3 regions of the Streptomyces sp. NPDC051315 genome follow, and region 3 is predicted to be linked to each of the others. Evidence: riboswitches for the same ligand, from Rfam matches in the RefSeq annotation. Region 3 holds a riboswitch; each other region holds the start of a gene.

Region 1 (9,783 bases), on a different contig from region 3:
CGATGGTCCTGCGGGCGCTGCCGTCGGGGGCCGTGCCGATCTCCTCGCGCAGGACCGGAAGGCGTTCCTCGACGTCCGGCTCGTGGGAGCGGGCGCGCAGGAAGTCGGCGTCGGCGCCGAGGCCGTGGACACCGACCTCCGTGCCTCCGAGGCCGCCCGTGAACTCCTCGCAGCACGCGGTGAACGCGTCCGCCCAGCGGCGGGTCAGGAAGCCCAGCCGGTCCGCGCCGAGCATGCCCCGCAGCAGCTGGCTGCGGATGTCGCCGGGGAGCAGGCCGAAGTAGTCCACCGGTGCCCACGGCGTGTGCGAGAAGTGGCCGATGCGCAGGTCCGGACGCAGCTCGCGGAGCATGCCGGGCACGAGACACAGGTGGTAGTCCTGCACCAGCACCGCCGCGCCCTCGGCCGCCTCCTGCGCCAACGCCTCGGCGAAGGCGCGGTTGTACGTCTCGTACGAGGCCCACTGGCGCCGGAACTCCGCGTCGAAGACCGGCTCGAGCGGGGTCAGGTACAGCAGGTGGTGGACGAACCACAGCACGGAGTTGGCGATGCCGTTGTAGGCGTCGGCGTGCACGTCCGCCGGGATGTCCAGCATCCGCACGCCCGCCTCGCCGACCCCGCGCCGGACCGCCTCCCGGTCGCCGTCGGACAGCGCCGAGCAGACCCAGAGGGCACCGGCGTCGGGGCCGATCGCCGAGAGGCCGGAGACCAGCCCGCCGCCGCCCCGCCTGGCGTGCAGCGAGCCGTCCTCGCCGACCGTGTACGAGACCGGGCCGCGGTTGGACGCGACCAGCACCTGAGCACCCTGAGCAGCAGCACCGTCCGTGAAAGCCATACGCCTCAACCTAGCCCGGTCCCGATCCGCTCAAACGTACGGAGGGGCCGCACGGACGGGGCGTATCCAGCCGTATACGGCCCGCCGCGCCGTGTCACGCGACCTTGCGCGCCGCGTACTCCGCGATCTCCGCCATCGGCGGGCGTTCCTCCGTGTCCACCGAGTAGGTGCGCGGCTCGAAGCCGTCCGTGCCCCGTTCGAACTGGGTGAGGGAGGGACGGATGAGGTGACCGCGGGCCAGCCGCAGCTGGGCCGTGCGGTAGATCGCCGCCGCCATCCGGCCGAGCGCCTGCCCGTCCTGGTGGCGGTGCTTGCGCACCCCGACGTCCACCTGGGCCAGCGCGTCGAGCCCCACCAGGTGCAGGGCGTCGACCAGCATGCCCAGCTCCACGCCGTAGCCGACGGGGAAGGGCAGCTGTTCCAGCAGGCTGCGGCGGGCCGCGTACTCGCCACCCAGCGGCTGCACGAAACCGGCCAGCTGCGGCCAGTGCATGTTCAGCAGCGGGCGGGCCATCAGCTCGGTGACCCGGCCGCCCTGGCCGGCCGCGCCGCCCAGCGGACGGTCGTACATGGCCTTGACCAGGTCGACGTCCGGGTCGGTGAGCAACGGGCCCACGATCCCGGAGACGAAGTCGGAGGAGAACTCCTTCAGGTCGGCGTCGACGAAACAGACGATGTCCCCGGTGGTGACCAGCAGCGAGCGCCACAGGACCTCGCCCTTGCCGGGCACGGCCGGGATGCGGGGGAGGATCGCGTCCCGGTGGACGACACGCGCCCCGGCCGCTGCCGCGACCTCCGACGTACGGTCGGTCGACCCCGAGTCGACGACGACGATCTCGTCGACGAGCGGGACCTGCTGCATGAGGTCGTGACGGATGACCGCGACGATGTCGCCGACCGTCTCCTCCTCGTTCAGCGCGGGCAGCACGACGGACACCGACCGGCCCGACGCGCGTTTGGCGGCCAGGATCCCGTGGAGCGGGCGATCGGTCACGGACCAGGAGCGGGTGGCCAGCCAGCGCTCGACTTCTTCCAGCACGGTCTGCGACTCCTCACTGTCGTGATCACACCAGGTGCACGAGGGGTCACCGTGTGATCCATCTCGCGGTACGGACGACTATCTCAACTGTCCTGGCCTTCGGTTACAGTCTTGAACAACGCGGATGACCATCGCATGTCCGGGGTCGTCGGCGTTCACAACCACATACCGCTCATCCAGAGGGGCAGAGGGACACGGCCCGATGAAGCCCCGGCAACCCTCCAGCCGGTCTCGTACCGATCAGTGTTGATCGCTTCGCGAGGCTCCCGGCTAGGGAAGGTGCCAAATCCGTCTCACGGCGAGATGCGTCGTGAGGAAGATGAGGAGAAAGGGCCTCGCCTCACATGGCTGCGCAGACAGTTGCAAGCACCACGGACAGCACCACCGCCTCCCCCGTCGACCTCGGCCCGGCCGCCGCGCTGAGCTGCCGTGAGTGCGGCCACCGCGTGGCCCTCGGCCCGGTCTTCGCCTGCGAGGAGTGTTTCGGCCCGCTCGAGATCGCGTACGACTTCTCCGCCTACGAGACGGAGGAGCTCCGCAAGCGCATCGAGGCGGGTCCCGCGAACATCTGGCGCTACGCGCCGCTGCTGCCCGTCCCGGCCGACGTGGCGGACAAGCCCAACATCAACCCGGGCTGGACCAAGCTCGTCCAGGCCGACAACCTCGCGCGCGAGCTGGGCGTCGACCCCGGCAGGCTCTTCGTCAAGGACGACTCCGGCAACCCGACGCACTCCTTCAAGGACCGCGTGGTCGCCCAGGCCCTGGAGGCCGCCCGCGCCTTCGGCTTCACCACCCTCTCCTGCTCCTCCACCGGCAACCTCGCCGGTGCCGTCGGCGCCGCCGCCGCCCGCGCCGGCTTCCGCTCCTGCGTGTTCATCCCGCACGACCTGGAGCAGGGCAAGGTCGTCATGGCGGCGATCTACGGCGGCGAGCTCGTCGGCATCGAGGGCAACTACGACGACGTCAACCGCTTCTGCTCCGAACTCATCGGCGACCCGGCGGGCGAGGGCTGGGGCTTCGTCAACGTGAACCTGCGGCCGTACTACGCCGAGGGCTCCAAGACGCTGGCGTACGAGATCTGCGAGCAGCTCGGCTGGCGGTTGCCGGACCAGCTCGTCGTGCCGATCGCCTCCGGCTCGCAGCTCACGAAGATCGACAAGGGTCTGCAGGAGCTGATCCGGCTCGGGCTCGTCGAGGACAAGCCGTACAAGATCTTCGGTGCGCAGGCCGAGGGCTGCTCGCCGGTGTCCGTCGCCTTCAAGGCCGGCCACGACGTCGTCCGCCCGCAGAAGCCGAACACCATCGCCAAGTCCCTCGCCATCGGCAACCCGGCCGACGGTCCCTACGTCCTCGACATCGCGCGCCGCACGGGCGGCGCGGTGGAGGACGTGAACGACGAGCAGGTCGTGGACGCGATCAAGCTGCTCGCCCGGACCGAGGGCATTTTCGCCGAGACGGCGGGTGGCGTGACGGTCGGTGTGACCCGCAAGCTGATCGAGAACGGTCTCCTCGACCCGACCAAGACGACGGTCGTCCTCAATACGGGTGACGGCCTGAAGACCCTGGACGCGGTGGCCGGCACCGGCCTGACCGCGACCATCCGCCCGAACCTCGACTCCTTCCGAGAGGCTGGCCTCGCATCATGAGCGTCACCGTCCGCATCCCCACCATCCTCCGCACCTACACGGGCGGCCAGGCCGAGGTCCAGGCGGAGGGCGCGACCCTCGCCGAGGTCATCGCCGATCTGGAGAAGAACCACACGGGCATCGCCGCACGCGTGCTGGACGACCAGGGCAAGCTCCGCCGGTTCGTCAACGTGTACGTCAACGACGACGACGTCCGCTTCGAGCAGGGGCTGGAGACGGTGACCCCGGACGGCGCCGGCGTTTCGATCATCCCGGCCGTCGCCGGCGGCTGATTCCCGTTCCGTACCCACCGGTAGTAACCGTCGGTAATAGCGATTACCGAGCGTTCATCGAATTGCCCCCTCCGTGAGAGAAGCGGAGGGGGCAATTCAGTGTGGTTGAGCGCGGTACAGTTGGGGAACCCGGTCCCGATCCACTGATCCGGAACCTTTGATTTCTGCCGCAAGCCCGACGAGAAGTAGCCAAAGTGTGCATCTCTTTTGAGGCTTTTGTGTGCTTTGTGGGGCCCGACTTGCCCTGAATTCTGGCGAATTCTCGCCACTTTCCGGACCGTGCGCGTCCAGAATTCTCGTCCGATTGACCTGTTGCAGACGGCAGTTGGACAGATACATTCGGCCGCGGTCGACGCGTTCCGGCGCACGCCCCCAACCAACTGGGGGGTGAGGTCTGACCCGGGTCCGCGAAGTGTGGATCTGTGCAAGGGCCAGTAATAGGGGAGTTAGGCATGGCTCAGGGCACCGTCAAGTGGTTCAACGCGGAGAAGGGGTACGGCTTCATCGCGGTCGACGGTGGTGCGGACGTCTTCGTCCACTACAGCGCGATTCAGATGGACGGCTACCGCACCCTGGAAGAGGGCCAGCGGGTCGAGTTCGAGATCTCGCAGGGTCAGAAGGGCCCGCAGGCCGACATGGTTCGCGTCACCGCCTGAACATTTTCAACGAATGGGCCCGCGTCCCGACGGGGATGCGGGCCCTTCGTGCTGTCCGGGTGCGCACCGTCGGCCGCCCCGGTGCCGCCTGGGCTGCGGCTCCGGGGCGCCGGCCGGGTGTGATCCGGCGGGGCTCGGTGGCGGCGGCCCGTTCCCCCAGGGGTGTTCGCGGGCGGCTGAGCACCGCCCGGCTTCCCCCGAGCCGCTTGCACTCGGCAGGGGCGAGTGCTAATCATTGGCGTTAGCACTCTGAAGGTGAGAGTGACAACGAAGGACCGGGTCGGTGAGGCTCGCAGGCCGGGTGGGGCAAGGAACCACCGGTCGGGAGCCGTCCGTCGCGGGCGCGGGCGCGGTCCGAAGGAATCACCCCCAGTCCTGGAGGGACCACTTCACATGGCCAAGATCATCGCGTTCGACGAGGAGGCGCGGCGCGGCCTCGAGCGCGGCATGAACCAGCTCGCGGACGCCGTCAAGGTGACCCTCGGCCCCAAGGGCCGCAACGTCGTCCTCGAGAAGAAGTGGGGCGCCCCCACGATCACCAACGACGGTGTCTCCATCGCCAAGGAGATCGAGCTCGAGGACCCGTACGAGAAGATCGGCGCCGAGCTGGTCAAGGAAGTCGCCAAGAAGACGGACGACGTCGCCGGTGACGGTACGACCACCGCGACCGTTCTCGCCCAGGCGCTGGTCCGCGAGGGTCTGCGCAACGTAGCCGCCGGCGCCAACCCGATGGCCCTGAAGCGCGGTATCGAGAAGGCCGTCGAGGCCGTCTCCGCCGCCCTGCTGGAGCAGGCGAAGGACGTCGAGACCAAGGAGCAGATCGCCTCCACGGCCTCCATCTCCGCCGCCGACACCCAGATCGGCGAGCTCATCGCCGAGGCCATGGACAAGGTCGGCAAGGAAGGCGTCATCACCGTCGAGGAGTCCCAGACCTTCGGTCTGGAGCTGGAGCTCACCGAGGGTATGCGCTTCGACAAGGGCTACATCTCGGCGTACTTCGCCACCGACATGGAGCGTATGGAGGCCGTCCTCGACGACCCGTACATCCTGATCGCGAACTCCAAGATCTCCAACGTCAAGGACCTGCTCCCGCTCCTGGAGAAGGTCATGCAGTCGGGCAAGCCGCTGCTGATCATCGCCGAGGACGTCGAGGGCGAGGCCCTGTCGACCCTGGTGGTCAACAAGATCCGCGGCACCTTCAAGTCCGTCGCCGTCAAGGCCCCGGGCTTCGGCGACCGCCGCAAGGCCATGCTGAACGACATCGCCATCCTCACCGGCGGCGAGGTCATCTCCGAGGAGGTCGGTCTCAAGCTCGAGAACACGACCCTCGACCTGCTGGGCAAGGCCCGCAAGGTCGTGATCACCAAGGACGAGACCACCATCGTCGACGGCGCCGGCTCCTCCGACCAGGTCGCGGGCCGCGTCAACCAGATCCGCGCCGAGATCGAGAACAGCGACTCCGACTACGACCGCGAGAAGCTCCAGGAGCGCCTGGCCAAGCTCGCGGGCGGCGTGGCCGTCATCAAGGCCGGTGCCGCCACCGAGGTCGAGCTCAAGGAGCGCAAGCACCGCATCGAGGACGCCGTCCGCAACGCGAAGGCGGCCGTCGAGGAGGGCATCGTCGCCGGTGGTGGCGTGGCCCTGCTGCAGGCCTCCCAGGTCTTCGAGAAGCTGGAGCTGGAGGGCGACGAGGCCACCGGTGCCGCCGCCGTCAAGCTGGCGCTCGAGGCCCCGCTGAAGCAGATCGCGGTCAACGCCGGCCTCGAGGGCGGCGTCGTGGTGGAGAAGGTGCGCAACCTGACCCCGGGCCACGGCCTGAACGCCGCGACCGGCGAGTACGTCGACCTGGTCGCCGAGGGCATCATCGACCCGGCGAAGGTGACGCGCTCCGCGCTGCAGAACGCCGCGTCGATCGCCGCGCTGTTCCTCACCACCGAGGCCGTCATCGCCGACAAGCCGGAGAAGTCCGCGGCCCCGGCCGGCGGCGGCATGCCGGGCGGTGACATGGACTTCTGATCCTCCCGGGGATCGGCGGTCATCGCTGAACGCGACCGAGGGCGGCACCTCCCGCAGACAGGGGGTGCCGCCCTCGGGCGTGTCCGGCCCGCCGCGCCGCACCTCACGCGTGGCGGCCACGCCCGCGCGGGCGGTCCGGCAGGGGCGTCCAGAACGCCTTGGACATGACCTTCTGCTCGTGCTTGGTCTGTTCCATCGTCAGCCGCTCCCGGAAACGCCGTCCGTACGCCTCCAGCGCCTGGGACGTGAGCCGCTCGGCGTACCGGTGCAGCCCGGCCGACTGGAGAGCGCCGACCAGCGCGGCGAGATCGGGGAGGGAACGAGCGCGTACGACGTGGTGCAGGACGCGTCGCATCACGCTGTCGGCCCGCAGGGCGAGGGCGCTCTCGGCGTCGAACCTCTTCGCCAGCAACGTGATGTCGAGCACCGGGCAGGCGACACAGCACCGTCGGACGACCGCGTCCAGATGCCCGGTGAGTGAGGCCGACTCGAGGGCCAGCAGCAGGGGCGCGAGGGTGGCCACGGCCATGTCGGCGGCGTACTCGCACAGGGCGTCCTGGCGGGCCCAGCGAGAGTCCGTCCGCGCGAGCGCCGTGAGGAAGAGGCCCGCGTGTCCGACCAGTTCGTCGTGGACGGTGCAGCGGAAGACGGTCTCGGCCTGGGCGTGGAGGCCGTAGCCCTCCAGGCAGGTGAGGAGCCAGGCGGCGTCCTCCGGGGTGAGTGTCCTGGCCGTGGCCCGCAGGACGGCCTCCGCGCCGGGCGTCATGCCCTCCAGCGTCCCGACCAGCTCCCGGATCTGCGCGGCGGGCCTGGTGTGCACGGTCAGGACCAGCAGCTCCGTCGCCAGTTGATGGCGTCCGGTGATGTACAGCTCGCTGATCAGGACCGCGATGTCCTCGCCCGGTCGGGAGGCGGCGGCGCGTGACAGCACGGAGCGTTCGCGGCCGTCCCGGAGGGCGTGGACGAGGGGGATCAGATGGCCGACGCTGCGGTTCTGCGTGGTGTCGAAGACGGTCTCGGCGTCCCGGTCCAGGCCGTACAGGAGCAGGGAGCGGATGAACTCCGCCACGTCCGAGGCGGTCCGGTCGGCGGCGGCGGTCAGCTGGAGGGCGTCGGCGTGCCGGTCCAGGCACGCCTCGCGCAGCGCGACGCTGAGCGTCACCAGGTCGGCGACCGGGCGCTGGGCGGCGGCGGCGGACACGGCCGCGACGACGACGACGTCGAGTTCCGTGTCCGACAGCAGCGCGGTCATCGACACCACGTCGGCCACCGGGCGGATCACGGCCACGGCCGCCAGGAGGCTTCGCGCGTGGTCGGGCAGACCGGCCAGGTCCAGGGCGGACGCCAGGGCGGCCACGTCCCGCGGATCGTGGAACTGCACCGAGGCCTGCACCAGGATCAGCACGTACTCCTCCAGACCCTCGCGCATCAGCTCCCGGGCCAGGGCGCTGGTGTCGTCGACGGAGCGCGCCACGACCATGGCCGGCAGGGCGGTCTCGGCATGGGCGTCGAACCCCGCCTGCCGCAGCCCGGCCAGGAGACCGGCCACTTCCTCGACGGTCCGCGACTGGCTGGCCTGTCTCACCAGCTCGCTCGCCATGGCCTGCCGGGTACGCAGTTCCAGGTCGCCCACGGCCCGTACCAGTTCGGGCACCGAGGACCTGCGGTCCGCCTCCTCCAGCATCGCCATGAGGGACGGGACCTCGCCGTCCTCCGAACCGCTCGCGCTCAGCTCCTCGAGGGTGTCGAGGCGCACCTCCAGCCGGTGGCAGCGGTCCTCGGCGGCGATCAGCTCGGCGCGGGTGACCGCCAGCGCCTCCTGGAGGTAGATGACCTGGTCCTGCAGGTCACCGCACTCTTCTTCGAGCCGTACCTGCTCACCGCGCCACAGCTCCACGTCGGCGTGATGGGTGAGCCGCTGCTCCTCGATCTGCGTCTCCAGGTTCCGGCACCAGCCGCGCACCTGTGCCAGGCGGCCCTCCCGGTCGAGCAGCGTCTCCGCCAGGGCCTGCTCCCGGGTCGTGATGCGCCGCACCTCCTCGTCGGCCTCGGCCAGCCTGTCCTGGAGCTGCTGCATCTCGCTGCTGGGCTGGTGGGACCTCTGCGCCGCCCGGTGCAGCTCCCGCAGGCCGGCCTCCGCCTCGGGCGTGAGGGGCGCCTGGGCTTCCTGCACGTCCGCGACGAGGCGGGCGACGAAGTCCCACGGCGGCACCCGGCCGCTGAGATAGCGGGTGACCGTACTCGCGTCGAGGTGCCGGCGGGCGGCGTAACGCCGGACGCTGATCCCCAGGGTGAGGAAGACCCGGCGGAGGTCCTCCGCCAGTGCCCGCTTCTCGGGCGTCAGGTCGTCCTTCAGCGGCTCCAGACGGCCGGAGCGAGCCGGTGTGGCCACGACCGCCACCCGGCCGGCTGATCCCTGTGCGTGATGCATTCGGCCAGTATCGCGGCGCCCCAACCCCGCTGTGGGCAAAGAGGTGTTGCCGCTTCGAACGGCAACACCGGCGGTGCTGCCACTGTGAACGGCAACGCCGGAAACGGTCTTCGGCGGCCGGTGGCCGGTCCGGATCGGCCACGATCGGTCCCGGGCGGGGCAGCCGCCCGATCGTGATGGGGAGGAACACCATGACCGTGTCCGATGAGGCCAAGGCCGAGCGACCGTCCGCGCCCCGGCGGACGTTCGGACGCCGGCTCGTCCGCCAGGCGGCTCTCGGCGCCGCCGGCGCCGCGGGCTCCGGGGTGGTCAGCCTGTTGCTCTGGTGGCTGCGCGACCACTGGCCGGCCTGAGACGCGAGCCCGTTGTGTCCGGCATCACAGGGCGGAGCGGGATGCCGGGGGCGGGCCGAGTGGTTGGCACGGACAGCGTTCATGCGCATGCACATACCATCTGGTCCCCTGACGAGGAGCCCCCCACGTGACCGTCACCGAGTCCTCCGCATCCCGCGCCGCCGAGATCCTCTCCCGCCCGGTATCCCTCAACGGCCTGACCGTCCCGAACCGCATCGCGATGGCGCCGATGACGCGCATGTTCTCGCCGGGAGGCATCCCCGGTGAGGACGTCGTGTCGTACTACGCCCGCCGCGCCGCGGCCGGGGTGGGCCTGATCGTCACCGAGGGCACGTACGTCGGCCACGAGTCGGCCGGGCAGAGCGACCGGGTGCCGCGCTTCCACGGCGACGAGCAACTGGCGGGCTGGGCGAAGGTCGCCGAGGCGGTGCACGCGGCGGGCGGGACGATCGTGCCGCAGCTGTGGCACATCGGCATGGTCCGCAAGCAGGGCGAGCCGCCCTTCCCGCAGGCCCCCGCCGTCGGCCCGTCCGGA
Region 2 (9,783 bases), on a different contig from region 3:
GTCACCGCCGTGTTCGCCGCCAACGACGACATGGCGATCGGCCTGGTCCGCGCCTTCGCCGAGGTCGGCCTGACCGTGCCGCACGACGTGAGCGTGGTCGGCTTCGACGACGTCCCCGTCGCCCCCTACCTCTCCCCGCCCCTGACCACCCTCCGCCAGGACTTCACCGCCGTCGCCGACCGGGCCGTCGGCGCCCTCACCGCGGCCATCGAGGGCCGCCCCCTGCCGACCGAACCCACCGACGTGGCCGTGGAGTTGCAGATCCGCAACTCCACGGCACCCGTGCGCGCCCGAGGGCCCAGACCCGGCTGACGATCCGTCATCCCCCGGGTAGCCGTCGGGCCTTGTCTCCCTGACCGATCCCTGCCCGGCGACCTCGACGGGCCCCCGGACGAGCACGGCACCCGCAACCGCCCCGGGCCACCGCCGCCCGCGCCGCTGCGGCTCCGCCCGGGTCACCCATGGCGGGACATCACCTGACGTGCCCTCTCCAGGGCGCCCTTTCGGACGGGTCGTGCCCGTCGATCCCGGCGGCCCCCCCTCCGGGCGTCACTGTCACCCCGGCCGACGGATGCGGTTCCCGCACCACTGGTCGTGGAAGCCGGTACGGCTCCCGGCCCCCGCGCCCGTCCTGCCCGGGGCCGTCGACGCGGAGGGCCTGTGACTCGGCACCGTCGACACGGAGGGCACGCGACGCGGTCCACGAACGGGCGGGGCGCGGACCCCACCCGGGGCGCGGACCCCACCGGCGACCGCGCGCGGGCCGAGGGTGCCGTCGGGGCCGACCCCGAGGCCCTGGCGGCGCGGGCTGAAGGGGCCGATGGGACCGACCCCGCGGCCCCGTCGGGCGCGACCGCCGCACCCGCACCCGTACGGTAGGGTTTACCTGCGCGTTCCCACGGTTCACCCGGCGCGGAGCGCGGCGGGACGTGGCGCAGCTTGGTAGCGCACTTGACTGGGGGTCAAGGGGTCGCAGGTTCAAATCCTGTCGTCCCGACCAGCTTCACGCGGTCGGAGGCCGCCTTCTCGAACGAGGAGGCGGCCTTGTTCGTACCGGTCGCGCGACCTTCGGCGCCGAGCGGGAGTCTGAGCGCGGGCGGCACCGAGGACGGAGGCGGTGAAGCCGACTCCGGTGTGGCGGCCGGCAGTTCGGCGGGCCCGCCGTCCCTCTGCACCTCGGCGGCCCCGAGCCGACCGGCGCCGACGAGTTCGGGGCGAGCGGGAAGCCCCGCACGTGAGACGAGGCGGCGCCTGCGGACGCCGCCGCCTGCGGGCCCACGCAAGGTCCTCGGGCGGTTCCGCCGTCTTCGGGTCCGCCCCCGAGGACCTCGCCCGGGCCGGCCAGGACATCTCCCCGCGCTCCACTCCGTGGACGCCCCCTTGACGGCGCCCGGTGGCCGATCGACACTCGGAGCGGGAATCCTAGTGAACAGGTAGGGAAACATGGGGCGCCTTGAGCCGGTCACCAGCCGAGCGAGCCGCACGGCGTGGTCGTCGCCCCTTCTCACCTCCCGCCGTCACATCGATCTGCTGCGCGTCTGCAGCGCGATCGACGTCCAGGGCTGAACCGGCCCGTTCCCGCGCCGAGCCGCACCGAAGGTGCCCCGCGCACCGTCCCTTCCGGCGCGCGGACCAGGGCCGCGCCCTCCCGTCAGACGCCGCATCCGCCGCGCGTCCCTCCGCGCGACCGCCCCCGGGGAGAGTCATGTCCGCCACACCGCCGGCCACCCACCCGTCCGTCCGTTCCGCCCCCGCCTTCCGCGGCCGCATCGGCCGTGACGCGCGCAGCGGCCACTACGCCGTCCCGCGCCGCTACCGCCTCCACCTGTCACCCGCCGACCCCGACGGCCTGCGCATCGCCGTCACCCACACGCTGCTCGGCCTGGACCGGGCCTGTCCGGTGACCTTCCTGCCCGCCGTCCCCGACTGTCCCGACGGCGGCCACTCGGCGCTGCGCCCGCTCTACGACGCCAGCGCCCACCGCTACACCGGCCCCGCCCTCGCGCCGGTGCTCAGCGACGACTGGTCGGGGCGCATCGTCTCCACCCACGGCCCCGACATCGCCCGGGACCTCGCCCGCCGTTTCGGCGGCGGCCGGATCGCGCTCCACCCGCGCGGCGCCGAGTCGGAGATCGAGGCCGTCGAGCGGATGTGCGCGCAGGGCATCGAGGAGGCCGCGCAGCGCGCCGGGGCGGCCGGGGCCGGGGAGGCGGAGCGCACCGCCGCCCTCGACGCCCTGCTCGCCACGCTCGGCGTGCTGGAGCGGGGACTCGCGGTCCAGCCGTACCTGATCGGCGGTCAGCTCACCGCCGCCGACGTGGAGTTGTGGGTGACGCTCGTCCAGCTCGACACCGTGCACCGGCACCACCTCGACGCCGCCGCCGTGCACCGCGTCGCCGGTCATCCGGCCCTGTGGGCCTACGCCCGCCGCCTGGCCGGGCACCCGGCCTTCGGCGGCCACCTCGACCTCGACGGCATCAACCGCCGCCACCACGCCCGCTGTCAGGGCCTGGAGGCCGCCGGGGCCGCCGTCCAGATCCTGGACTGGGAGGCCCACGCGACCCCCGGCACGGGCACGCGACCGCAGGTCAACCGGCCCTGACCCGGTCCACGCACTGGACGCACGTTGACATCCGTTCGGGTGAATGGCTTAACTTACGGCCCAGAACGGTCATGAGCGTCAGCGACAAGCCCTGGCTTGCTGACCGGCAACCCTCGCACCGCGGTGGGGTGCCCCAGGTGACGACCGGACCGGATGACGTTCGGTAAGCGCGAGGGCCCCACCGGGGCCGGACAGTGACGGTGACGGACATGTACGCAGCTCTCAGGACGGCGCCCCGCCGCCCCCGGGGCCGCGTACGCCCGTCACACGATCCGCTCGTCGCCGACCGCGCCGTCGATCTGCTCCGCGTGAACAGCGCACTGTGTACCGCACCGGGCCGTGCCCGCTGTCGGGGCTGAACCCCTCACACCCTTCGCCCCGCATCCGCGTTCCTGACGAACACCGCCCGAGCGGTGTGCCGTTGTCCGCCCCACCCCGGTTTCCGTACGCATCCGTGCGCCCCGCCGGCGCCGTGCGCCGCAGAGCGGTCCCCACCCCTCTGCCGCCGCACCGCCGCCGCCCGCGGCCGCCGTGACCCGGGGTGTCCGACTCCCGCCGGAGCCCCTCATGAGTGAACCCCCAGGCGCCGTGTCCCTCGCCGAGGCACCCGCCGCCGACACCCCGCCGACGAGGCTCACCGCACAGCGGGTTCAGCCGCTGCGCCGGCCCGGCCGCTGGATCGCCACCGCCGTCGTGCTGGTCCTGGTCGCCCAGTTCGTCCACGGCCTGGTGGCGAACCCCTTCTACCAGTGGGACCGCTTCGGCTACTGGTTCCTTCGGCCGACGATCCTCGACGGACTGCTCATCACCCTCGAAGTCACCGTCTACAGCGCGGTGCTGGGCCTCATCGGCGGCATCCTGCTCGCCCTCGCCCGGCTGTCGAGGAGTCCGGTGCTGCGCGCGGTCAGCTGGACCTACGTCTGGGCGCTGCGCTCCATCCCGCTCATCGTCGTCCTGCTCTTCCTCTACAACTTCAGCGCCCTGTACGAGACGCTGAGCCTGGGCGTCCCCTTCGGACCCGCGTTCGTCACCTTCGACGAGTCCCGGCTCGCCACCGACATGGCGGTCGCCGTCATCGGCCTCAGCCTCAACGAGGCCGCCTACGCCGCCGAAGTGGTCCGCGGCGGCATCCTCTCCGTCGACCAGGGCCAGCACGAGGCGGCCTCCGCCCTGGGGCTGCCGAAGGGCTACCAGTTCCGCCGGATCGTCTTCCCGCAGGCCCTGCGCTCGATCACCCCCAACTACGTCAACCAGCTGATCGGCCTGGTCAAGAGCACCTCGCTGGTCTTCTACGTGTCACTGCTCGACCTGTTCGGCACCGCCCAGGCCATGGGCTCCACCTACCCCGGCGACATCGTCCCGCTGCTGCTGGTCGTCACCGTCTGGTACCTGATCCTCACCAGCCTCGTGTCCGTGATCCAGTTCTACGTCGAGCGGCACTACGCCCGGGGCGCCACGCGCTCCCTGCCGCCGACCCCGCTGCAGAAGCTGCGCACCGGCCTGCGGGACCTCAGGGAACGCGCGCGCAGGGAGGCCGCCGTATGACCAGCGCCGAGATCACCCCGGTCGCGCTCGAAGTGCACGGAGTCCACAAGTGGTACGGCGCCCACCGCGTCCTGGACGGCGTCGACCTGACCGTACGGCCCGGCGAGGTCACGGTCGTCATCGGCCCGTCGGGATCCGGCAAGTCGACGCTGCTGCGGGTCATCAACCACCTGGAGAAGCCAGAGGTCGGTTACGTCAGTGTCGGCGGCGAGCCGATCGGTGTGCAGCGGAACGGGGAGCGGCTGAAGGAGCTCAGCGAGCGCGCCATCCTCGCCCAGCGCAGCCGGATCGGCTTCGTCTTCCAGAACTTCAACCTCTTCCCGCACCTGACCGTGCTGGACAACGTGGCCGCCGCCCCGGTGGCGACCGGAAAGCTCGGCAGGGCCGAGGCCCGGGAACTGGCCCGCGAACTCCTGGACCGGGTCGGACTCGGCGACAGGACGGGCGCCTACCCGCGGCAGCTGTCCGGCGGCCAGCAGCAGCGCGTGGCGATCGCCCGGGCCCTCGCCCTGCGCCCCGGCGTCATCCTCTTCGACGAACCGACCTCCGCCCTCGACCCCGAGCTCGTCGGCGAGGTCCTCGCCGTCATCGAGGACCTGGCGACCAGCGGCACCACCCTCGTCATCGTCACCCACGAGGTGGGCTTCGCCCGGGAGATCGCCGACCGGATCGTCTTCATCGACGGCGGAAGGATCGTCGAACAGGGCCCGCCGGCCGAGATCCTCGACCACCCCCGGCACGAACGGACGCGGGACTTCCTGAGCAAGGTGCTCTGACCGGCGGCCGACGGGACCCCGGCCCCGTGCCGCCCCTCCGCCTCCCCACCACTTCCCCCCACCGCTTTCCCTCACCCCTTCACCCCCCTCTCATCGCCTCTCACGACAAGGACGGCCATGCCTGCCCACTTCTCCCGACGCAGCCTGATACGCGGCATCACCGCGGCGACCGCCGTCGCCACCCTCGCCACCGGGCTCGCCGCCTGCGGTGGCGAGAGCGACGCCGCCACCACCACCGACAACGCCGCCTCCGGGAGCGTGACCGTCGCCCGGCTGTCCAACGGCGCCGGCAAGGAGACCACCCTCAAGGTCTCCGAGGTGAAGTCAATCAGCGCCCGTCTGCCCGAGTCCGTCCGCAAGAGCGGCACGCTGAGGATCGGCGTCGGCGCCCTGCCCGCCGGCTTCGCGCCGCTCGCCTTCGTGGGCAGCGACCAGAAGACCCTCACCGGCGCCGAACCGGACCTCGCCCGACTCGTGGCCGCGGTCCTGGGCCTGAAGCCCGAGGTGAAGAACTCCACCTGGGAGAACCTCTTCGTCGGCATCGACAGCGGCAAGGTCGACGTCGGCTTCTCGAACATCACCGACACCGAGGAGCGCAAGCAGAAGTACGAGTTCGCGTCCTACCGGCAGGACAACCTCGGCTGGGAGGTGCAGAAGGACAGCAAGTGGAACTTCGACGGGAACTACGAGAACCTCGCCGGCCTGACCGTCTCCGTCAGCAACGGAACCAACCAGGAGAAGATCCTCCTGGAGTGGAAGAAGAAGCTGGAGAGCGAGGGCAAGAAGCTCACCGTCAAGTACTTCCAGGACCGCAACAGCACCTACCTGGCGCTGAACAGCGGCAAGATCGACGCCTACTTCGGTCCCAACCCCGGCATCGCCTACAACATCGCCAAGACCGCGGGCACCCCGCAGGCCACCCGCAGCGCGGGCACCTACTCCGGCGCCGGTGAGACGCTCCAGGGCCTGATCGCCGCCACCGCCAAGAAGGACAGCGGACTCGCCGAGCCGATCGCCGCGGCCATCAACCACCTGATCGAGAACGGCACCTACGCCAAGTGGCTCGCCGCCTGGAACCTCTCCAACGAGGCCGTCACCACCTCGGAGATCAACCCGCCCGGGCTGCCGCTGGACAACTCCTGACCCCTCGTCACCATCGCCCGTCCCCACACCCGTCGCGTCAGAAGGGACTCCGCCTCCGTGGCCCACCCGATCGGCCTCCGCGGAGGCGGAGCCCCGTCCGCGGCCCCACCGAACCCCCTCGACAACGCCGTCGTGCGCACACCGGGAACATCCGGCGGGACCGGGAGGTTGTGACCCATGACGAGATGTGCGAGGCGCCGTCGCGCGCCCGGAAGAGGGAGGTGACGGACGTGGCCGCCCTGTCCCACGCCGTGCACCTGCACTCCCGGCCCCACATCGACCTCCAGCGCGTGGCCGGCGCGCTCTGTTGCTCCTGACCCGTTCCTTCGCCGTGCCCCCGTCCCGGGTGTGGCCGGCTTTCTCGTACGGACCTCCAGGAAGGCACCCTCGTGTCCCCGACCTCCGCTTCACCCCTGCACCTCGCCGTCGCCCTGGACGGCACCGGCTGGCATCCCGCCTCCTGGCGCGAGCCGGTCGCCCGCCCCCGTGAACTGTTCACCGCCGGATACTGGGCCGACCTGGTCGGCGAGGCCGAGCGCGGCCTGCTCGACTTCGTCACGATCGAGGACGGCCTCGGCCCGCAGTCCTCCCACTTCCTGGACCCGGACGACCGCACCGACCAGGTCCGCGGCCGGCTGGACGCCGTTCTGATCGCCTCCCGCGTTGCCCCGCTGACCCGCCACATAGGCCTGGTCCCGACGGTGGTGGCCACCCACACGGAGCCGTTCCACATCTCCAAGGCGATCGCCACCCTCGACTACGTCAGCACCGGCCGTGCGGGCCTGCGCGTCCAGGTCTCCGCCCGCCCGGCCGAGGCCGCCCACTTCGGCCGCCGCACCATCCCCCGCATCACGGCCTACGACGACCCGGCCACCCGGGACGTGGTGGCCGGCCTCTTCGACGAGGCCGCCGACTACGTGGACGTCGTACGCCGCCTCTGGGACAGCTGGGAGGACGACGCCGAGATCCGGGACGTGGCCACCGGCCGGTTCATCGACCGCGACAAGCTCCACTACATCGACTTCGAGGGCCCCCACTTCAGCGTCAAGGGCCCCTCCATCACCCCGCGCCCGCCCCAGGGTCAGCCCCTGGTCACCGCCCTCGCCCACGCCACCGTCCCCTACCGCCTGGTGGCGCGCGCCGCCGACGTCGGGTACGTCACCCCGCACGACACCGACCAGGCCCGGGCGGTCGTCGCCGAGATCCGCGCCGAGCAGGAGGCCGCCGGCCGCGCCGCCGAACCGCTGCACGTCTTCGCCGACCTGGTCGTCCTCCTCGCCGACGACCCCGCCGAGGCCGCCGCCCGCCGCGACCGGCTCGACACCCTCGCCGGCGAGGAGTACACCAGCGACGCCCGCGTCTTCACCGGCACCCCCGCCCAACTCGCCGACCTGCTCCAGGAGTGGCAGACGGCCGGACTGACCGGGTTCCGGCTGCGCCCCGCCGTCGCCGGCCACGACCTGCCGGCCATCACCCGGGGCCTCGTTCCCGAACTCCAGCGCCGCGCCGCCTTCCGCCGCGCCTACGAGGCCGACACCCTGCGCGGGCTCCTCGGCCTGGCCCGCCCCGCCAACCGCTACGCCGCCGCCTGAGCCGAGGGGAACCACGACCATGAGCAAGCCGCTGAAGCAGATCCACCTGGCCGCCCACTTCCCCGGCGTCAACAACACCACCGTGTGGAGCGACCCGAAGGCCGGCAGCCACATCGAGTTCAGCTCCTTCGTCCACTTCGCGCGCACCGCCGAACGCGCCAAGTTCGACTTCCTCTTCCTCGCCGAGGGGCTCAGGCTCCGCGAACAGGGCGGCAAGATCTACGACCTGGACGTCGTCGGCCGCCCCGACACCTTCACCGTGCTGGCCGCGCTCGCCGCCGTCACCGACCACCTCGGACTGACCGGCACCATCAACTCCACCTTCAACGAGCCCTACGAGGTGGCCCGCCAGTTCGCCAGCCTCGACCACCTCTCCGGCGGCCGCTCCGCGTGGAACGTCGTCACCTCCTGGGACGCCTTCACCGGCGAGAACTTCCGCCGGGGCGGCTTCCTCCCCCAGGAGGAGCGCTACTCCCGCGCCCAGGAGTTCCTCGCCACGGCGCGCGAGCTCTTCGACTCCTGGCGGGGCGACGAGATCGTCGCCGATCAGGCCACCGGCACCTTCCTCAGCGACGCCAAGGCGGGCGCCTTCGTGCACGAGGGCCGGCACTTCGACATCCACGGCCGGTTCAACGTCCCCCGCAGCCCCCAGGGCCGCCCGGTGATCTTCCAGGCCGGCGACTCCGACGAGGGCCGTGAGTTCGCCGCCTCCGGCGCCGACGCGATCTTCAGCCGGTACGCCGCCCTGGACACCGGCCAGGCCTTCTACACCGACGTGAAGTCCCGCCTCGCCCGGTACGGCCGCCGCCCCGACCAGTTGCTCATCCTGCCCGCCGCCAGCTTCGTCCTCGGCGACACCGACGCCGAGGCCGAGGAGATCGCCAAGGAGGTCCGCCGCCGGCAGGTCAGCGGCGCCACCGCCCTCAAGCACCTGGAGTTCGTCTGGAACCGGGACCTGTCCGCCTACGACCCGGACGGCCCCCTCCCCGACATCGACCCCGACCCGGGCGAGCACCACATCGCCCGCGGCCGGGCCCAGGTCCGCATGTACCGCGACCCGCTGGCCACGGCCCGCGCATGGCGCGAGCTGGCCGAGGCCAACAACTGGTCCATCCGCGACCTGGTCATCGAGACCGGCAACCGGCAGAACTTCGTCGGCTCCCCGGCCACCGTCGCGCGGACCATCAACGAGTACGTGCAGGCCGACGCCGCCGACGGCTTCATCCTCGTCCCCCACATCACCCCGGGCGGCCTCGACGAGTTCGCCGACAAGGTCGTCCCCCTCCTCCAGGAACAGGGCGTCTTCCGCGCCGACTACGAGGGCACGACCCTGCGCGACCACCTCGGCCTGGCCCACCCGGACGCGACGGGCGGCATCGGGCGGGCGGCGTCGTAACCCCTCGCCGTCAAGTGACCGGCGGGCGCGGGACCGGCTCGCGCCCGAGCGGGCGTTCCCGCCGGGCACGCGCGGTGCGGCCGGGGACGTCACCCTCCCCCGAGTGATGACGTCCCCGGCCTTTCCCCCGGCGCCGGACTGCGGTCTGTGCGCCCGCGCGGCGCTTCCCCCCGGGGCCGTCACCAGCACATGACGGCCGTCTCACCCGACCCCCAGCCGGAGTACAGGCGGACGCGGACGAAGTAGCGGCGGCCCCTCACGAGCCGGGCCGTGATCGTGGCGTTGTGCGGGGTTCCCCCGTCGTCCCGCCCCGCGAGGAAGCGGGGTTCCCCGTCCCGCTCCTCGAAGACCACGACGACCGCGTCGCTCGCGCCGAAGGTGCCGACGGTGTACTCGCGGGTCTCCCGCGGTTCGACGGTGAAGTCGGCCTGCTCGCCGGACCCCAGGGACAGCGGCACCGAACGGAAGGGGACCAGCCCGGGCGGCCGCGCCGCGTCGAGCGGCGGGTACCAGCGCAGCGCGAACTCCTTGTCCAGCGGCGACAGTCCGCCGGGCGGGTGCACGCCCCCGCGGAACTGCTCGGGCTCCAGGATCAGCCCCGCCGCGAACGGGTACTCCATCACGGACTGCGGATCCCACACCGAGCCGTTGACCTCGGCGGGGTCCAGCTTGCGCAGGACGTTGAAGAAGGTGCGGTCCCGGCTCCAGAAGTTCGGCGGGCCCGCCAGG
Region 3 (9,783 bases):
ACTTCGAAGAGCCCGTCGGTCCTGCCTTCTGGGAGCGCGGATGAGTAACAACGACGACCGCCGCAAGGCACCCGCAGGCGAGCGGGTAGCCGACTGGGCCGACGGCCGGCTGGGGATCTACTCCCTGGCCAAGGCCAACATGCGCAAGATCTTCCCGGACCACTGGTCCTTCATGCTGGGTGAGATCTGCCTCTACAGCTTCATCATCATCATCCTCACGGGTGTGTACCTGACGCTGTTCTTCCACCCGTCGATGAACGAGGTGGAGTACCACGGCAGCTACGTCCCGCTGCAGGGCCAGCTGATGTCCGAGGCGTTCAACTCGACCATGCACATCTCCTTCGATGTGCGCGGTGGTCTGCTCATCCGGCAGATCCACCACTGGGCCGCGGTGATCTTCCTCGCCGGCATGTTCGTGCACATGATGCGCGTCTTCTTCACCGGCGCCTTCCGCAAGCCGCGTGAGATCAACTGGCTGTTCGGCTTCCTGCTGTTCGTCCTGGGCATGTTCACCGGTTTCACCGGCTACTCGCTCCCGGACGACCTGCTCTCCGGCACCGGTGTCCGCTTCACCCAGGGCGCGATCCTGTCCGTGCCGATCGTCGGCACGTACATCTCGATGTTCCTGTTCGGCGGGGAGTTCCCGGGCGGCGACTTCGTCGCGCGGTTCTACTCGATCCACATCCTGCTGCTGCCGGGCATCATGCTCGGGCTCGTGGTCGGCCACCTGATCCTGGTCTTCTACCACAAGCACACCCAGTTCGCGGGTCCCGGACGCACCAACAAGAACGTCGTCGGCATGCCGCTGCTGCCGGTCTACATGGCCAAGGCCGGAGGCTTCTTCTTCCTGGTCTTCGGGTTCATCGCGCTCCTCGCCGGCATCGCGTCCATCAACCCGATCTGGGTGATGGGCCCCTACCGTCCGGACCAGGTGTCCACCGGTGCCCAGCCCGACTGGTACATGGGCTTCGCCGAGGGTCTGGTCCGCGCCATGCCGGGCTGGGAGATCAACTTCTGGGGTCACACGCTGGTCCTGGGCGTGTTCGTCCCGCTGGTGCTCTTCGGTCTGTTCCTCGGTGTGATCGCGCTCTACCCGTTCATCGAGTCCTGGATCACCGGGGACAAGCGCGAGCACCACATCCTGGACCGTCCGCGCAACGCCCCGACCCGTACGGCCTTCGGTGTCGCCTGGGTCACCGGCTACATGATCATGCTGATCGGTGGTGGCAACGACATCGTCGCCACCCACTTCCACCTGTCGATCAACGCGGTCACCTGGTTCGTCCGGATCGGGTTCTTCGCCGGACCGGTCATCGCCTTCGTGGTCACCAAGCGGATCTGCCTCGGCCTCCAGCGCCGCGACCGGGACAAGGTGCTGCACGGCCGCGAGACCGGCACCATCAAGCGCCTGCCGCACGGTGAGTACATCGAGGTCCACGAGCCGCTCAGCCAGGAGGCTCTGTACACGCTCACCGCGCACGAGCAGTACGCGCCGGCCGAGATCGGCCCCACGGTCGACGAGAACGGCGTCGAGCGCAAGGTCAAGCGCTCCGAGAAGGTCCGCGCCAAGCTGAGCAAGGCGTACTACGGCGAGGAGAGCCAGATCGCCAAGCCGACCGTCGAGGAGTACAAGGAGATCACGAGCGGCCACGGCCACCACTGATCACTGCGTCGCCACGCAACTGACGAAGGGCCCCGTCCGGTGTTCGGACGGGGCCCTTCGCCGTGCTCCGCGCCTGGATAGGGTGGACCCGTTGAGACGCGTGTCCCGTAGAGCGGGACCGGAGTGACCCAGGAGCGGCTTATGAGCGCTGTGACCCCCGCTGGAGGCGACACCGCGGCGGGCCGTTCCTGGCCCGAGGTGCTGAACGCCCTGCTGTACGGCCGCGACCAGAGCGCCGACGCGACGGCCTGGGCGATGGACCGGATCATGCGCGGCGAGGCCACCGACGCCCAGATCGCCGGGTTCGTGGTCGCCCTGCGCGCCAAGGGCGAGACCGTCGAGGAGATCAACGGTCTCGTGCGGGCGATGTACGAGCACGCGAACGTGATCGAGGTGTCGGGCCGCACGGTCGACATCGTCGGTACCGGCGGCGACGGCGCGAAGACGGTGAACATCTCCACGATGTCGGCGCTCGTGGTGGCCGGCACGGGCGCGAAGGTCGTCAAGCACGGTAACCGCGCGGCCTCGTCGGCGTCGGGTTCCTCGGACGTCCTGGAGAAGCTCGGCGTCAACCTCGACCTGGCCCCGCAGCGGGTGGCCGAGGTCGCCGAGGAGGCCGGCATCACCTTCTGCTTCGCCGTCAAGTTCCACCCGGCGCTGCGTCACGCGGGCGCCGCGCGCGGCCAGCTGGGCATCCGTACGGTGTTCAACGCCCTCGGCCCGCTGACCAACCCGGCCAAGGTGCGGGCCCAGGCCGTCGGGGTGGCCGACCCGCGCATGGCCCCGATCATCGCCGGCGTCTTCGCCGAACGCGGCAACTCCTCCCTGGTGTTCCGCGGCGACGACGGCCTCGACGAGCTGACGACGACGTCCACCTCCCACGTCTGGGTGGTCCGGGACGGCAAGGTCACCGAGGAGGCCTTCGACCCGCGGGACGTGGGCATCGAGCTGGTGCCGGTGGAGGCGCTGCGCGGCGGCGACCCGTCCCACAACGCCGAGGTCGCCCGCCGTCTCCTCGACGGTGAGACGGGTCCGGTACGGGACGCGGTGCTGCTGAACTCGGCGGCCGCCCTGGTCGCCCTCGACCCGACGCAGGCACCGCTCACCGAGCAGATCCGCGCCGGCATGGAGAAGGCGGCGCACTCCATCGACTCCGGGGCGGCCAGACGGGCGCTGGAGCGCTGGGTCGCCGCCAGCAACGCGTGACCGACCGGCGATCCGCGGTCCCGCGATCCGGACACGAGTTGCGGGACCGCGATCACTTCACGTACGTTCCTCTCCAGGTCATGAGTGACAGTCATGAGGCCCCGGCCGACTGTCCGGCAACCCTCCGTCCGTGGCGGGGTGCCCCGGGTGAAGACCAGGTCGTGGGCAGCGAGGTCCACGGCAAGCGCGGACCCCTCGAGAAACCAGGGGTCCTGGTCGTCGAGGAGCCTTCCGTGAGCAAGCGAATGCGATAGGGCCGCAGAGCCCCGCCTCCGCATCCCTTTTTCCTCTTCTCCGCCGTTTCCTGTGCCGTCGACGCGTTGTCCGGCACGGTGATTCCGCCTGCTTTCACGGGAGTTCAGCCATGTCCGTCTCCACCGCTGCCCTCGCCCAGTCCGTTTGTGCCCCGCTGCCCGTTCTGGGCCGGGATGTCACCGTCCCGCTCGTCACCGGCGGCGAAGTCACCTACGCCGCGCTCGACTACGCGGCCAGCGCCCCCGCCCTCCAGCGCGTCTGGGACGACGTGGCGGCCTACGCCCCCTACTACGGCAGCGTCCACCGCGGTGCCGGCTACCTCTCCCAGCTGTCGACCGACCTCTTCGAGAACGCCCGCCGGACGGTCGCCGAGTTCCTCGACTGCCGCGCCGACGACCAGCTGGTCTTCACCCGCTCCACCACCGACTCCCTCAACCTCCTCGCCGCCGCCCTCCCCGCCGGCTGCCAGGTCTTCGTCTTCGAGACCGAGCACCACGCCTCGCTGCTGCCCTGGAAGGACGCCCGGGTCACCTACCTCGACGCCCCGCGCACCCCGCGCCAGGCGGTCGAGACCCTTCAGCGGGCCCTGGCCGACCGTGACCCGCACGGCCCGGCCCTGGTCTGCGTGACCGGCGCCTCGAACGTCACCGGTGAGCTGTGGCCGGTACGCGAGCTGGCCGCCGCCGCCCACGCCCACGGCGCCCGGATCGTCCTGGACGCGGCCCAGCTGGCCCCGCACCACCCGGTGTCGGTCCAGGACCTCGACGTCGACTGGGTCGCCTTCTCCGGGCACAAGCTGTACGCCCCGTTCGGCTCCGGCGTCCTGGCCGGCCGCGCGGACTGGCTGCGGGAGGCCGACCCCTACCTCGCCGGAGGCGGCGCCAGCCGCAAGGTCACCCGGCGCGAGGACGGGGGAGTGGACGTCGAGTGGCACGACAGCGCCGCCCGGCACGAGGCCGGCTCCCCGAACGTCATCGGCGCCTACTCCATCGCCTCCGCCTGCAAGGCGCTGACGGAGGCGGGCTTCGACACCCTCGTCGCCCGGGAGCGGTACCTGATCGAGAAGGTGCGGGCGGGCCTGGCCGAGGTCCCCGAGGTGCGCGTCCTGTCCCTCTTCGGCGACGACGCCCCCCGCGTGGGCGTCCTCTCCTTCGTCGTCGAGGGGTGGAACAGCTCCCACTTCGCCGCCGCCCTCTCCGCCGAGTACGGCATCGGCGTCCGCGACGGCCTCTTCTGCGCCCACCCGCTGGTGCGCACCCTGCTCGGCAGCGACCCGCAGACCCAGGGCGAGTGCGGCGCCCCCGAGGCGGCCCCCGGCGAGAAGTCCCTCAACGCCATCCGCGTGAGCTTCGGCGCGGGCACCCCCGACGAGCACGTCGAGCGTTTCGTGGGCGCGGTCAGGGAGCTCGTCCGGGACGGTGCCAAGTGGCGGTACCGCACGCAGGAAGGCCGCTGCGTCCCGGCGGTGTGAGGGGCTCCTCCCCGGAGGCGGTGTTCAGACGGTCAGGAGTCCAGGCCGATCGCGAACGCCGCCTCCAGGTCGTGCTGCGAGTACGTCCGGAACGCCACGTGCGTGTCGGTGGCCTCGACACCGGGGATCTTGCTGATCCGTCCCGGGATGACCTCGGCCAGGTCCTCGTGCCGCTTGACGCGGACCATCGCGATCAGGTCGTAGGTGCCCGTGACCGAGAAGACCTCGCTGACGCTCTCCAGCCCGGCGATCGACTCCGCGATCTCGGGAATCCGGTCCACGCTGGTCTTGATGAGGACGATCGCGGTGATCACGGCTGGTTCTCTCCCTCGGGGGCCGGAGCTGGGGCGGGCTTCACTCTAGTCGTCCCGCAGAACAGGGCCCGTGCGACGACGAGGCCCAGCGCGAAGCCCACCAGGTGCGCCAGGTACGCCACCCGCGGCCCCGGTGCGGTCTGCCGTGCCGCCACCCACTGCAGGGCCGCCCAGAACGGCAGCACGAGCCAGGCCGGGAAGCGCAGCGGCAGGAAGAAGAGGAACGGCAGGAGACTGGTCACCCGCGCCCGGGGAAACAGGGAGAGGAACGCGCCGAGGACCGCCGAGATCGCCCCCGAGGCGCCGACCAGGGACTGCTCGGAGTCGGCGTGGGCGGCGGCGTAGCCCAGCAGGGCCAGGTAGCCGCAGGCGAGGTAGAAGAGCGTGAACCGGACGCGGCCCATCCGGTGCTCGGTCATCGCCCCGAAGACGTAGAGGAAGAGCATGTTGCCCAGCAGGTGGACCCAGCTGCCGTGGAGGAACAGCGCCGTCGCGGGGGTGAGGACGGAGCGCGCCGAGCCCTGGAAGAGGTCGGCGGGGATCACGCCCCACCGGCGGAAGTAGGCGCGCTGGGCGGCGAGCAGCTCCTCACCGGTGCCGTACGCCGGATTCAGGCCCGACGCGGGGCCGATCGCGAAGATCAGGCAGCACAGGGCGATCAGTCCGTACGTCACCGGGGCCGACGGCCGCCGGATCGCTCTGCTCACGGTCCCGCTCCAGTTCCCGATCATGCACACAGAGCATGACGTAACGGGACGCACCAGCCCGGACCGCCTCGCCGCCGTGGACGGACGGGCGACGACTACCCGCCAGGCCGTAGGGTTACGAGCCATATGGACCGGGGAGCCCTTGGGCGCGCCCCGGCGCCGGAAGACCGACACTAGAAGGAAGCGGACAGTCACGATGACGGTTCCCCTGCCGACCGCCTCGACGCGGTGGCGCTGCACGCTCTGCGGCAACCTCACCCGGTTCGACGTGACGCGCTCGTCGAAGGTCGTCGAGTACGTCCACCTCGATCTCGCCGGTGAACCGAACGTCGAGGAGCGCCAGGTGGTCAGTGAGACCATCGAGTCGGTGCGGTGCCGTTGGTGCAACGCCGTGGACCAGGTGGAACTCGTGGACAGGCCGGGCGCCGGTTCCTGACGACGGGGGTCCCCCCGCTCGCGCGACGTCGAGAGCGGGGGAGGGCCCCGCGAGAAATTGGGGTGTGACGGATGGTGGAGAGCGCAGGCGGGGGGCCGGGCGACGGCGCCGCTGAGGTGCTCGACCGTCCGCTGCCCGACGGCGTGCGCCGCCGGGTCGTCCAGATCGTCTCGGACGGCTTCGGCGGGCTGACCGTCGGGGAACTGCCCGCCCAGTTGCGGCAGTACGCCCGCTTCGCCCCGAACCGGCGCACCAAGTTCGCGGGCAACGCGATGGCGGCCGCGCTGGAGACGGATCCGCTCTTCCGGCAGCGCATCGCCGAGAAGTTCAGAGAGGCCCAGCCGGAGCTGGCCGGCGCCCTCGACTCCGGCTCGCCGCCCCCGGCCGCGGATCCGCTCGATGTGGCGGCCGCGGCCTACGTGCTGAGGCCCACCGGCTGGGTGAAGTTGGTGACCGCGGCCGGTGAGGAGGCGCAGCGGGCCGACGCCGAGCGCGCCGACGAGGAGAGCCGCGCGGAGCTGGAGCGGCTGCGCGAGCAGCTCTCCCAGGCCCGCGAGCAGACCCGCGCCGAGACCGAACGGCTGCGGGCCGAGCTGGAGGCCGCGAAGAAGGAAGCGGACTCGCTTCACCGCAAGCTGCGTTCGGCCCTCAGTGACGTCAAGCGCGGTGAGGCCGCGCTGCGCAAGGTGCAGGGCGAGATCGAGGCCGTACGCGCCGAGGGGCAGGCGCAGGTGTCCGCCGCGGAGAGCGAGACACGACGGCTGAAGGCGCGGCTGGGGGAGGCGGAGGCCGCCCTGGAGGCGGCGCGGCGGGCGGCGCGCGAGGGGCGCAGCGTCGAGGACATGCGGCTGCGGCTGCTGCTCGACACCGTGCTGGACGCGGCCCAAGGGCTGCGGCGCGAACTGGCGTTGCCGCCGGTGTCCGTCCGTCCCGCGGAGACCGTGGACGCGGTCGAACCGGGACGAATGACCCCGAAGGACATCGCGGCGCGGGCTCTGTCCGAGAACGACCCCGCGATCCTGGACCAGTTGCTCGCCCTGCCCCAGGCGCATCTCGTCGTCGACGGCTACAACGTCACCAAGACCGGCTATCCGCAGATGCCGCTCGAGAAGCAGCGGCTGCGGCTGCTGGGCCAGCTCTCGCAGCTCGCCGCGCAGACCGGGGCCGAGGTCACCTGTGTCTTCGACGGGGCCGAACTGGCCGCGCCGGTGCTGCTCGCGCCGCCGCGCGGGGTGCGGGTGCTGTTCTCCAAGGCGGGCGTCACCGCCGACGAGCTGATCCGTCAGCTGGTGCGGGCCGAGCCGCCCGGCCGGCCGGTCATCGTCGCCTCGACCGACCGTGAGGTGGCCGACGGGGTCGCCAGGGCGGGGGCGCGTCCTGTCGCTTCTGCGGTACTCCTCAAGCGACTGACCTGAAGTTCAACGTAAAAGCTCATTGCCCGAATTGGCGGGATCGTCACGCAACGTAGTGTCAACCTGCCGTCACCCCATGTGGGTTGGGCGTAAAGAATGCGTTGCGTCGCCGACTTTTTTGGTGACAGGATTTGAAGTGATCACAGGATGGTCACTAGGGTCTGCCATCGAACCTCCGCACGAGTGATCACTCACAAGAAGGAGCTCGTCCTCCGTGGCGTCCCACCGTCGACCCAAGCAGCCGAGTCGGGCACGTGTGACCGTGCTGACCACCGCGGCCGCAGCAGCTGTCGCCCTGAGCTCGCAGGCGGCCAACGCCGCCCCGAGTGAGAAGCCCACCAAGGACGAGGTCAAGGCCAAGGTCGACAAGCTCTACGAAGAGGCCGAGCAGGCCACCGAGAAGTACAACGGGGCCAAGGAGAAGCAGGAGACGCTCCAGAAGGAGATCTCCACCATCCAGGACAACGTCGCCCGCGGTCAGGAAGAGCTCAACGAGCTGCGCGACGGCATCGGTCTCGCGGCCGCCGCCCAGTACCGCACCGGCACCATCGACTCCTCCCTCCAGCTCTTCCTGTCGTCGAACCCGGACGACTACCTGGACAAGGCGTCCACCGCCGACCAGCTCAGCGCCCAGCAGGTCGAGGCGCTGAAGAAGATCCAGGAGAAGCAGCGCGAGCTCGCCCAGGACCGCTCCGAGGCGTCCGACAAGCTCAAGGACCTCGCCTCCACCCGGACCGAGCTGGGCAAGAAGAAGAAGGAAGTCCAGGCCAAGCTGGCCGAGGCGCAGAAGCTCCTCAACACGCTGACGGCCGAGGAGAAGGCCGAGCTCGCCGCCGCCGACGCCCGCGCCAGCCGGGACGCCGGTGAGCGCGTCGACCTCGGCAACACCGGCTCCGCCTCCGGCCGCGCCCTCGCCGCCTTCCAGGCCGCCCAGAGCAAGATCGGCTCGCCCTACGTCTACGGCGCCTCCGGCCCCTCCTCCTTCGACTGCTCGGGCCTGACCTCCTGGGCCTACGCCCAGGCCGGCGTCGGCATCCCGCGCACCTCCCAGGCCCAGGCCAACGCCGGTACGCGCATCTACTCCCAGGCCGACCTCAAGGTCGGTGACCTGGTGATCTTCTACGGCGACCTGCACCACGTCGGCTTCTACGCCGGCAACGGCCAGGTGCTGCACGCCCCGCGCACCGGCACCGTCGTGCGCTACGAGTCGATCAACAACATGCCGTTCCAGTTCGGCGTCCGGATCTGAGCCCTCGGGATCACGGCACCGCACCGCCCGAACGGGCGAATCACGACGACGTGAACTGACCCCACGCCCCGCCCATGACCTGCGTCAGAGGCGGGGCGTCACGTTGCGTGGTCACCGGACATCTTTGGTGGGCTCCCCGTCGCGGGGCTACTGTCTGCCGCGTTTCCCCCGGCCGCGCGCCGCGGGAGACGGTCTCTGTCCGCCAGTGGAAGGAGCGCGGCTTCCCGTGGGGTCCTATCGCCGCCTTGCACCGTCCGGGTTCGACCGGGGCGCCCTGTGCGTCCTGTCCGTCGCGGCAGCCGCCCTCGGCACCGTGTCCGCCGCCGTACCGGCCCCGGCCGCGCCGCACGACGACACCCGCGCCGCGGTGGACCGGCTGTACGAGGAGGCCGAGAAGGCCACCGAGGCCTTCAACGAGGCCGGGGAGAAGGCCGGCGCGCTGCGCCGGCAGGTCGGCGACTCCCAGGACCGGATCGCCCGCCGGCAGGACCGCATCAACGACCTGCGCGCGCAGCTCGGCGCGCTGGCCGGCGCGCAGTACCGTTCCGGCGGTCTCGACCCGTCCCTGGCGCTGCTGTTCTCCGACGACCCGGACGACTACCTCGACAAGGCCTCCGTCCTCGACCGGATCACCACCCACCAGGCCGGGGAGCTGAAGGACCTCCAGGACGCGCTGCGCGAGCTCGCCCAGGAGCGCGCCGAGGCCACCCGCAGGCTCGGCCAGCTGGAGAAGAGCCGCAGGGCCGTCGCACGGCACAAGAGGACCGTCGAGCAGAAGCTCGCCAGAGCCCGGCAGCTGCTCGACTCCCTGCCGTCCGCGGAGCGCGCCGCCTACGACCGCGCCTCCCGCTCCGGCCGCTCCGGCGTGCCCGGCTCCGGGGCCGCCGTACCGGCCTCGGGTCGCGCGGCAGCCGCCCTGGCCGCCGCCCGCTCCGCACTCGGCAAGCCGTACGTCTGGGGCGCCAACGGCCCCTCCGGCTTCGACTGTTCGGGCCTGATGCAGTGGTCGTACGCCCAGGCGGGCGTCTCCCTCCCGCGGACCTCGCAGGCCCAGGCGCACGCCGGGCGGC

Evidence for each region. Region 3 has a riboswitch for S-adenosylmethionine ahead of ACIBBD_RS00710 (aminotransferase class V-fold PLP-dependent enzyme). Riboswitches for the same ligand answer to the same signal wherever they lie in the genome.
Region 1: linked by a shared signal. The riboswitch ahead of thrC (threonine synthase) and the one ahead of ACIBBD_RS00710 (aminotransferase class V-fold PLP-dependent enzyme) in region 3 are both predicted to bind S-adenosylmethionine.
Region 2: linked by a shared signal. The riboswitch ahead of ACIBBD_RS11305 (amino acid ABC transporter permease) and the one ahead of ACIBBD_RS00710 (aminotransferase class V-fold PLP-dependent enzyme) in region 3 are both predicted to bind S-adenosylmethionine.

What each region holds. Positions count from the first base shown of each region.
Region 1 covers NZ_JBITEN010000015.1:101,060-110,842, reverse strand. The annotation lists gene ACIBBD_RS26820 (trehalose-6-phosphate synthase) at 1-835, opposite strand, end outside; gene ACIBBD_RS26815 (glucosyl-3-phosphoglycerate synthase) at 930-1,874, opposite strand; SAM riboswitch class I at 2,044-2,200, shown strand; gene thrC (threonine synthase) at 2,219-3,520, shown strand; gene ACIBBD_RS26805 (MoaD/ThiS family protein) at 3,517-3,792, shown strand; gene ACIBBD_RS26800 (cold-shock protein) at 4,245-4,448, shown strand; gene groL (chaperonin GroEL) at 4,842-6,464, shown strand; gene ACIBBD_RS26790 (ATP/GTP-binding protein) at 6,568-8,895, opposite strand; gene ACIBBD_RS26785 (hypothetical protein) at 9,087-9,248, shown strand; gene ACIBBD_RS26780 (NADH:flavin oxidoreductase) at 9,376-9,783, shown strand, end outside.
Region 2 covers NZ_JBITEN010000004.1:462,383-472,165, forward strand. The annotation lists gene ACIBBD_RS11285 (LacI family DNA-binding transcriptional regulator) at 1-312, shown strand, start outside; tRNA gene ACIBBD_RS11290 (tRNA-Pro) at 924-1,000, shown strand; gene ACIBBD_RS11295 (putative leader peptide) at 1,444-1,566, shown strand; gene ACIBBD_RS11300 (glutathione S-transferase C-terminal domain-containing protein) at 1,706-2,602, shown strand; SAM riboswitch class IV at 2,670-2,778, shown strand; gene ACIBBD_RS11305 (amino acid ABC transporter permease) at 3,170-4,147, shown strand; gene ACIBBD_RS11310 (amino acid ABC transporter ATP-binding protein) at 4,144-4,923, shown strand; gene ACIBBD_RS11315 (ABC transporter substrate-binding protein) at 5,041-6,066, shown strand; gene ACIBBD_RS11320 (putative leader peptide) at 6,237-6,383, shown strand; gene ACIBBD_RS11325 (LLM class flavin-dependent oxidoreductase) at 6,456-7,658, shown strand; gene ACIBBD_RS11330 (NtaA/DmoA family FMN-dependent monooxygenase) at 7,678-9,054, shown strand; gene ACIBBD_RS11335 (M12 family metallopeptidase) at 9,234-9,783, opposite strand, start outside.
Region 3 covers NZ_JBITEN010000001.1:149,674-159,456, reverse strand. The annotation lists gene ACIBBD_RS00725 (Rieske 2Fe-2S domain-containing protein) at 1-44, shown strand, start outside; gene ACIBBD_RS00720 (cytochrome bc complex cytochrome b subunit) at 41-1,663, shown strand; gene trpD (anthranilate phosphoribosyltransferase) at 1,805-2,869, shown strand; SAM riboswitch class IV at 2,946-3,062, shown strand; gene ACIBBD_RS00710 (aminotransferase class V-fold PLP-dependent enzyme) at 3,234-4,595, shown strand; gene ACIBBD_RS00705 (Lrp/AsnC family transcriptional regulator) at 4,628-4,909, opposite strand; gene ACIBBD_RS00700 (rhomboid family intramembrane serine protease) at 4,906-5,640, opposite strand; gene ACIBBD_RS00695 (hypothetical protein) at 5,813-6,052, shown strand; gene ACIBBD_RS00690 (NYN domain-containing protein) at 6,124-7,467, shown strand; gene ACIBBD_RS00685 (NlpC/P60 family protein) at 7,679-8,713, shown strand; gene ACIBBD_RS00680 (NlpC/P60 family protein) at 8,940-9,783, shown strand, end outside.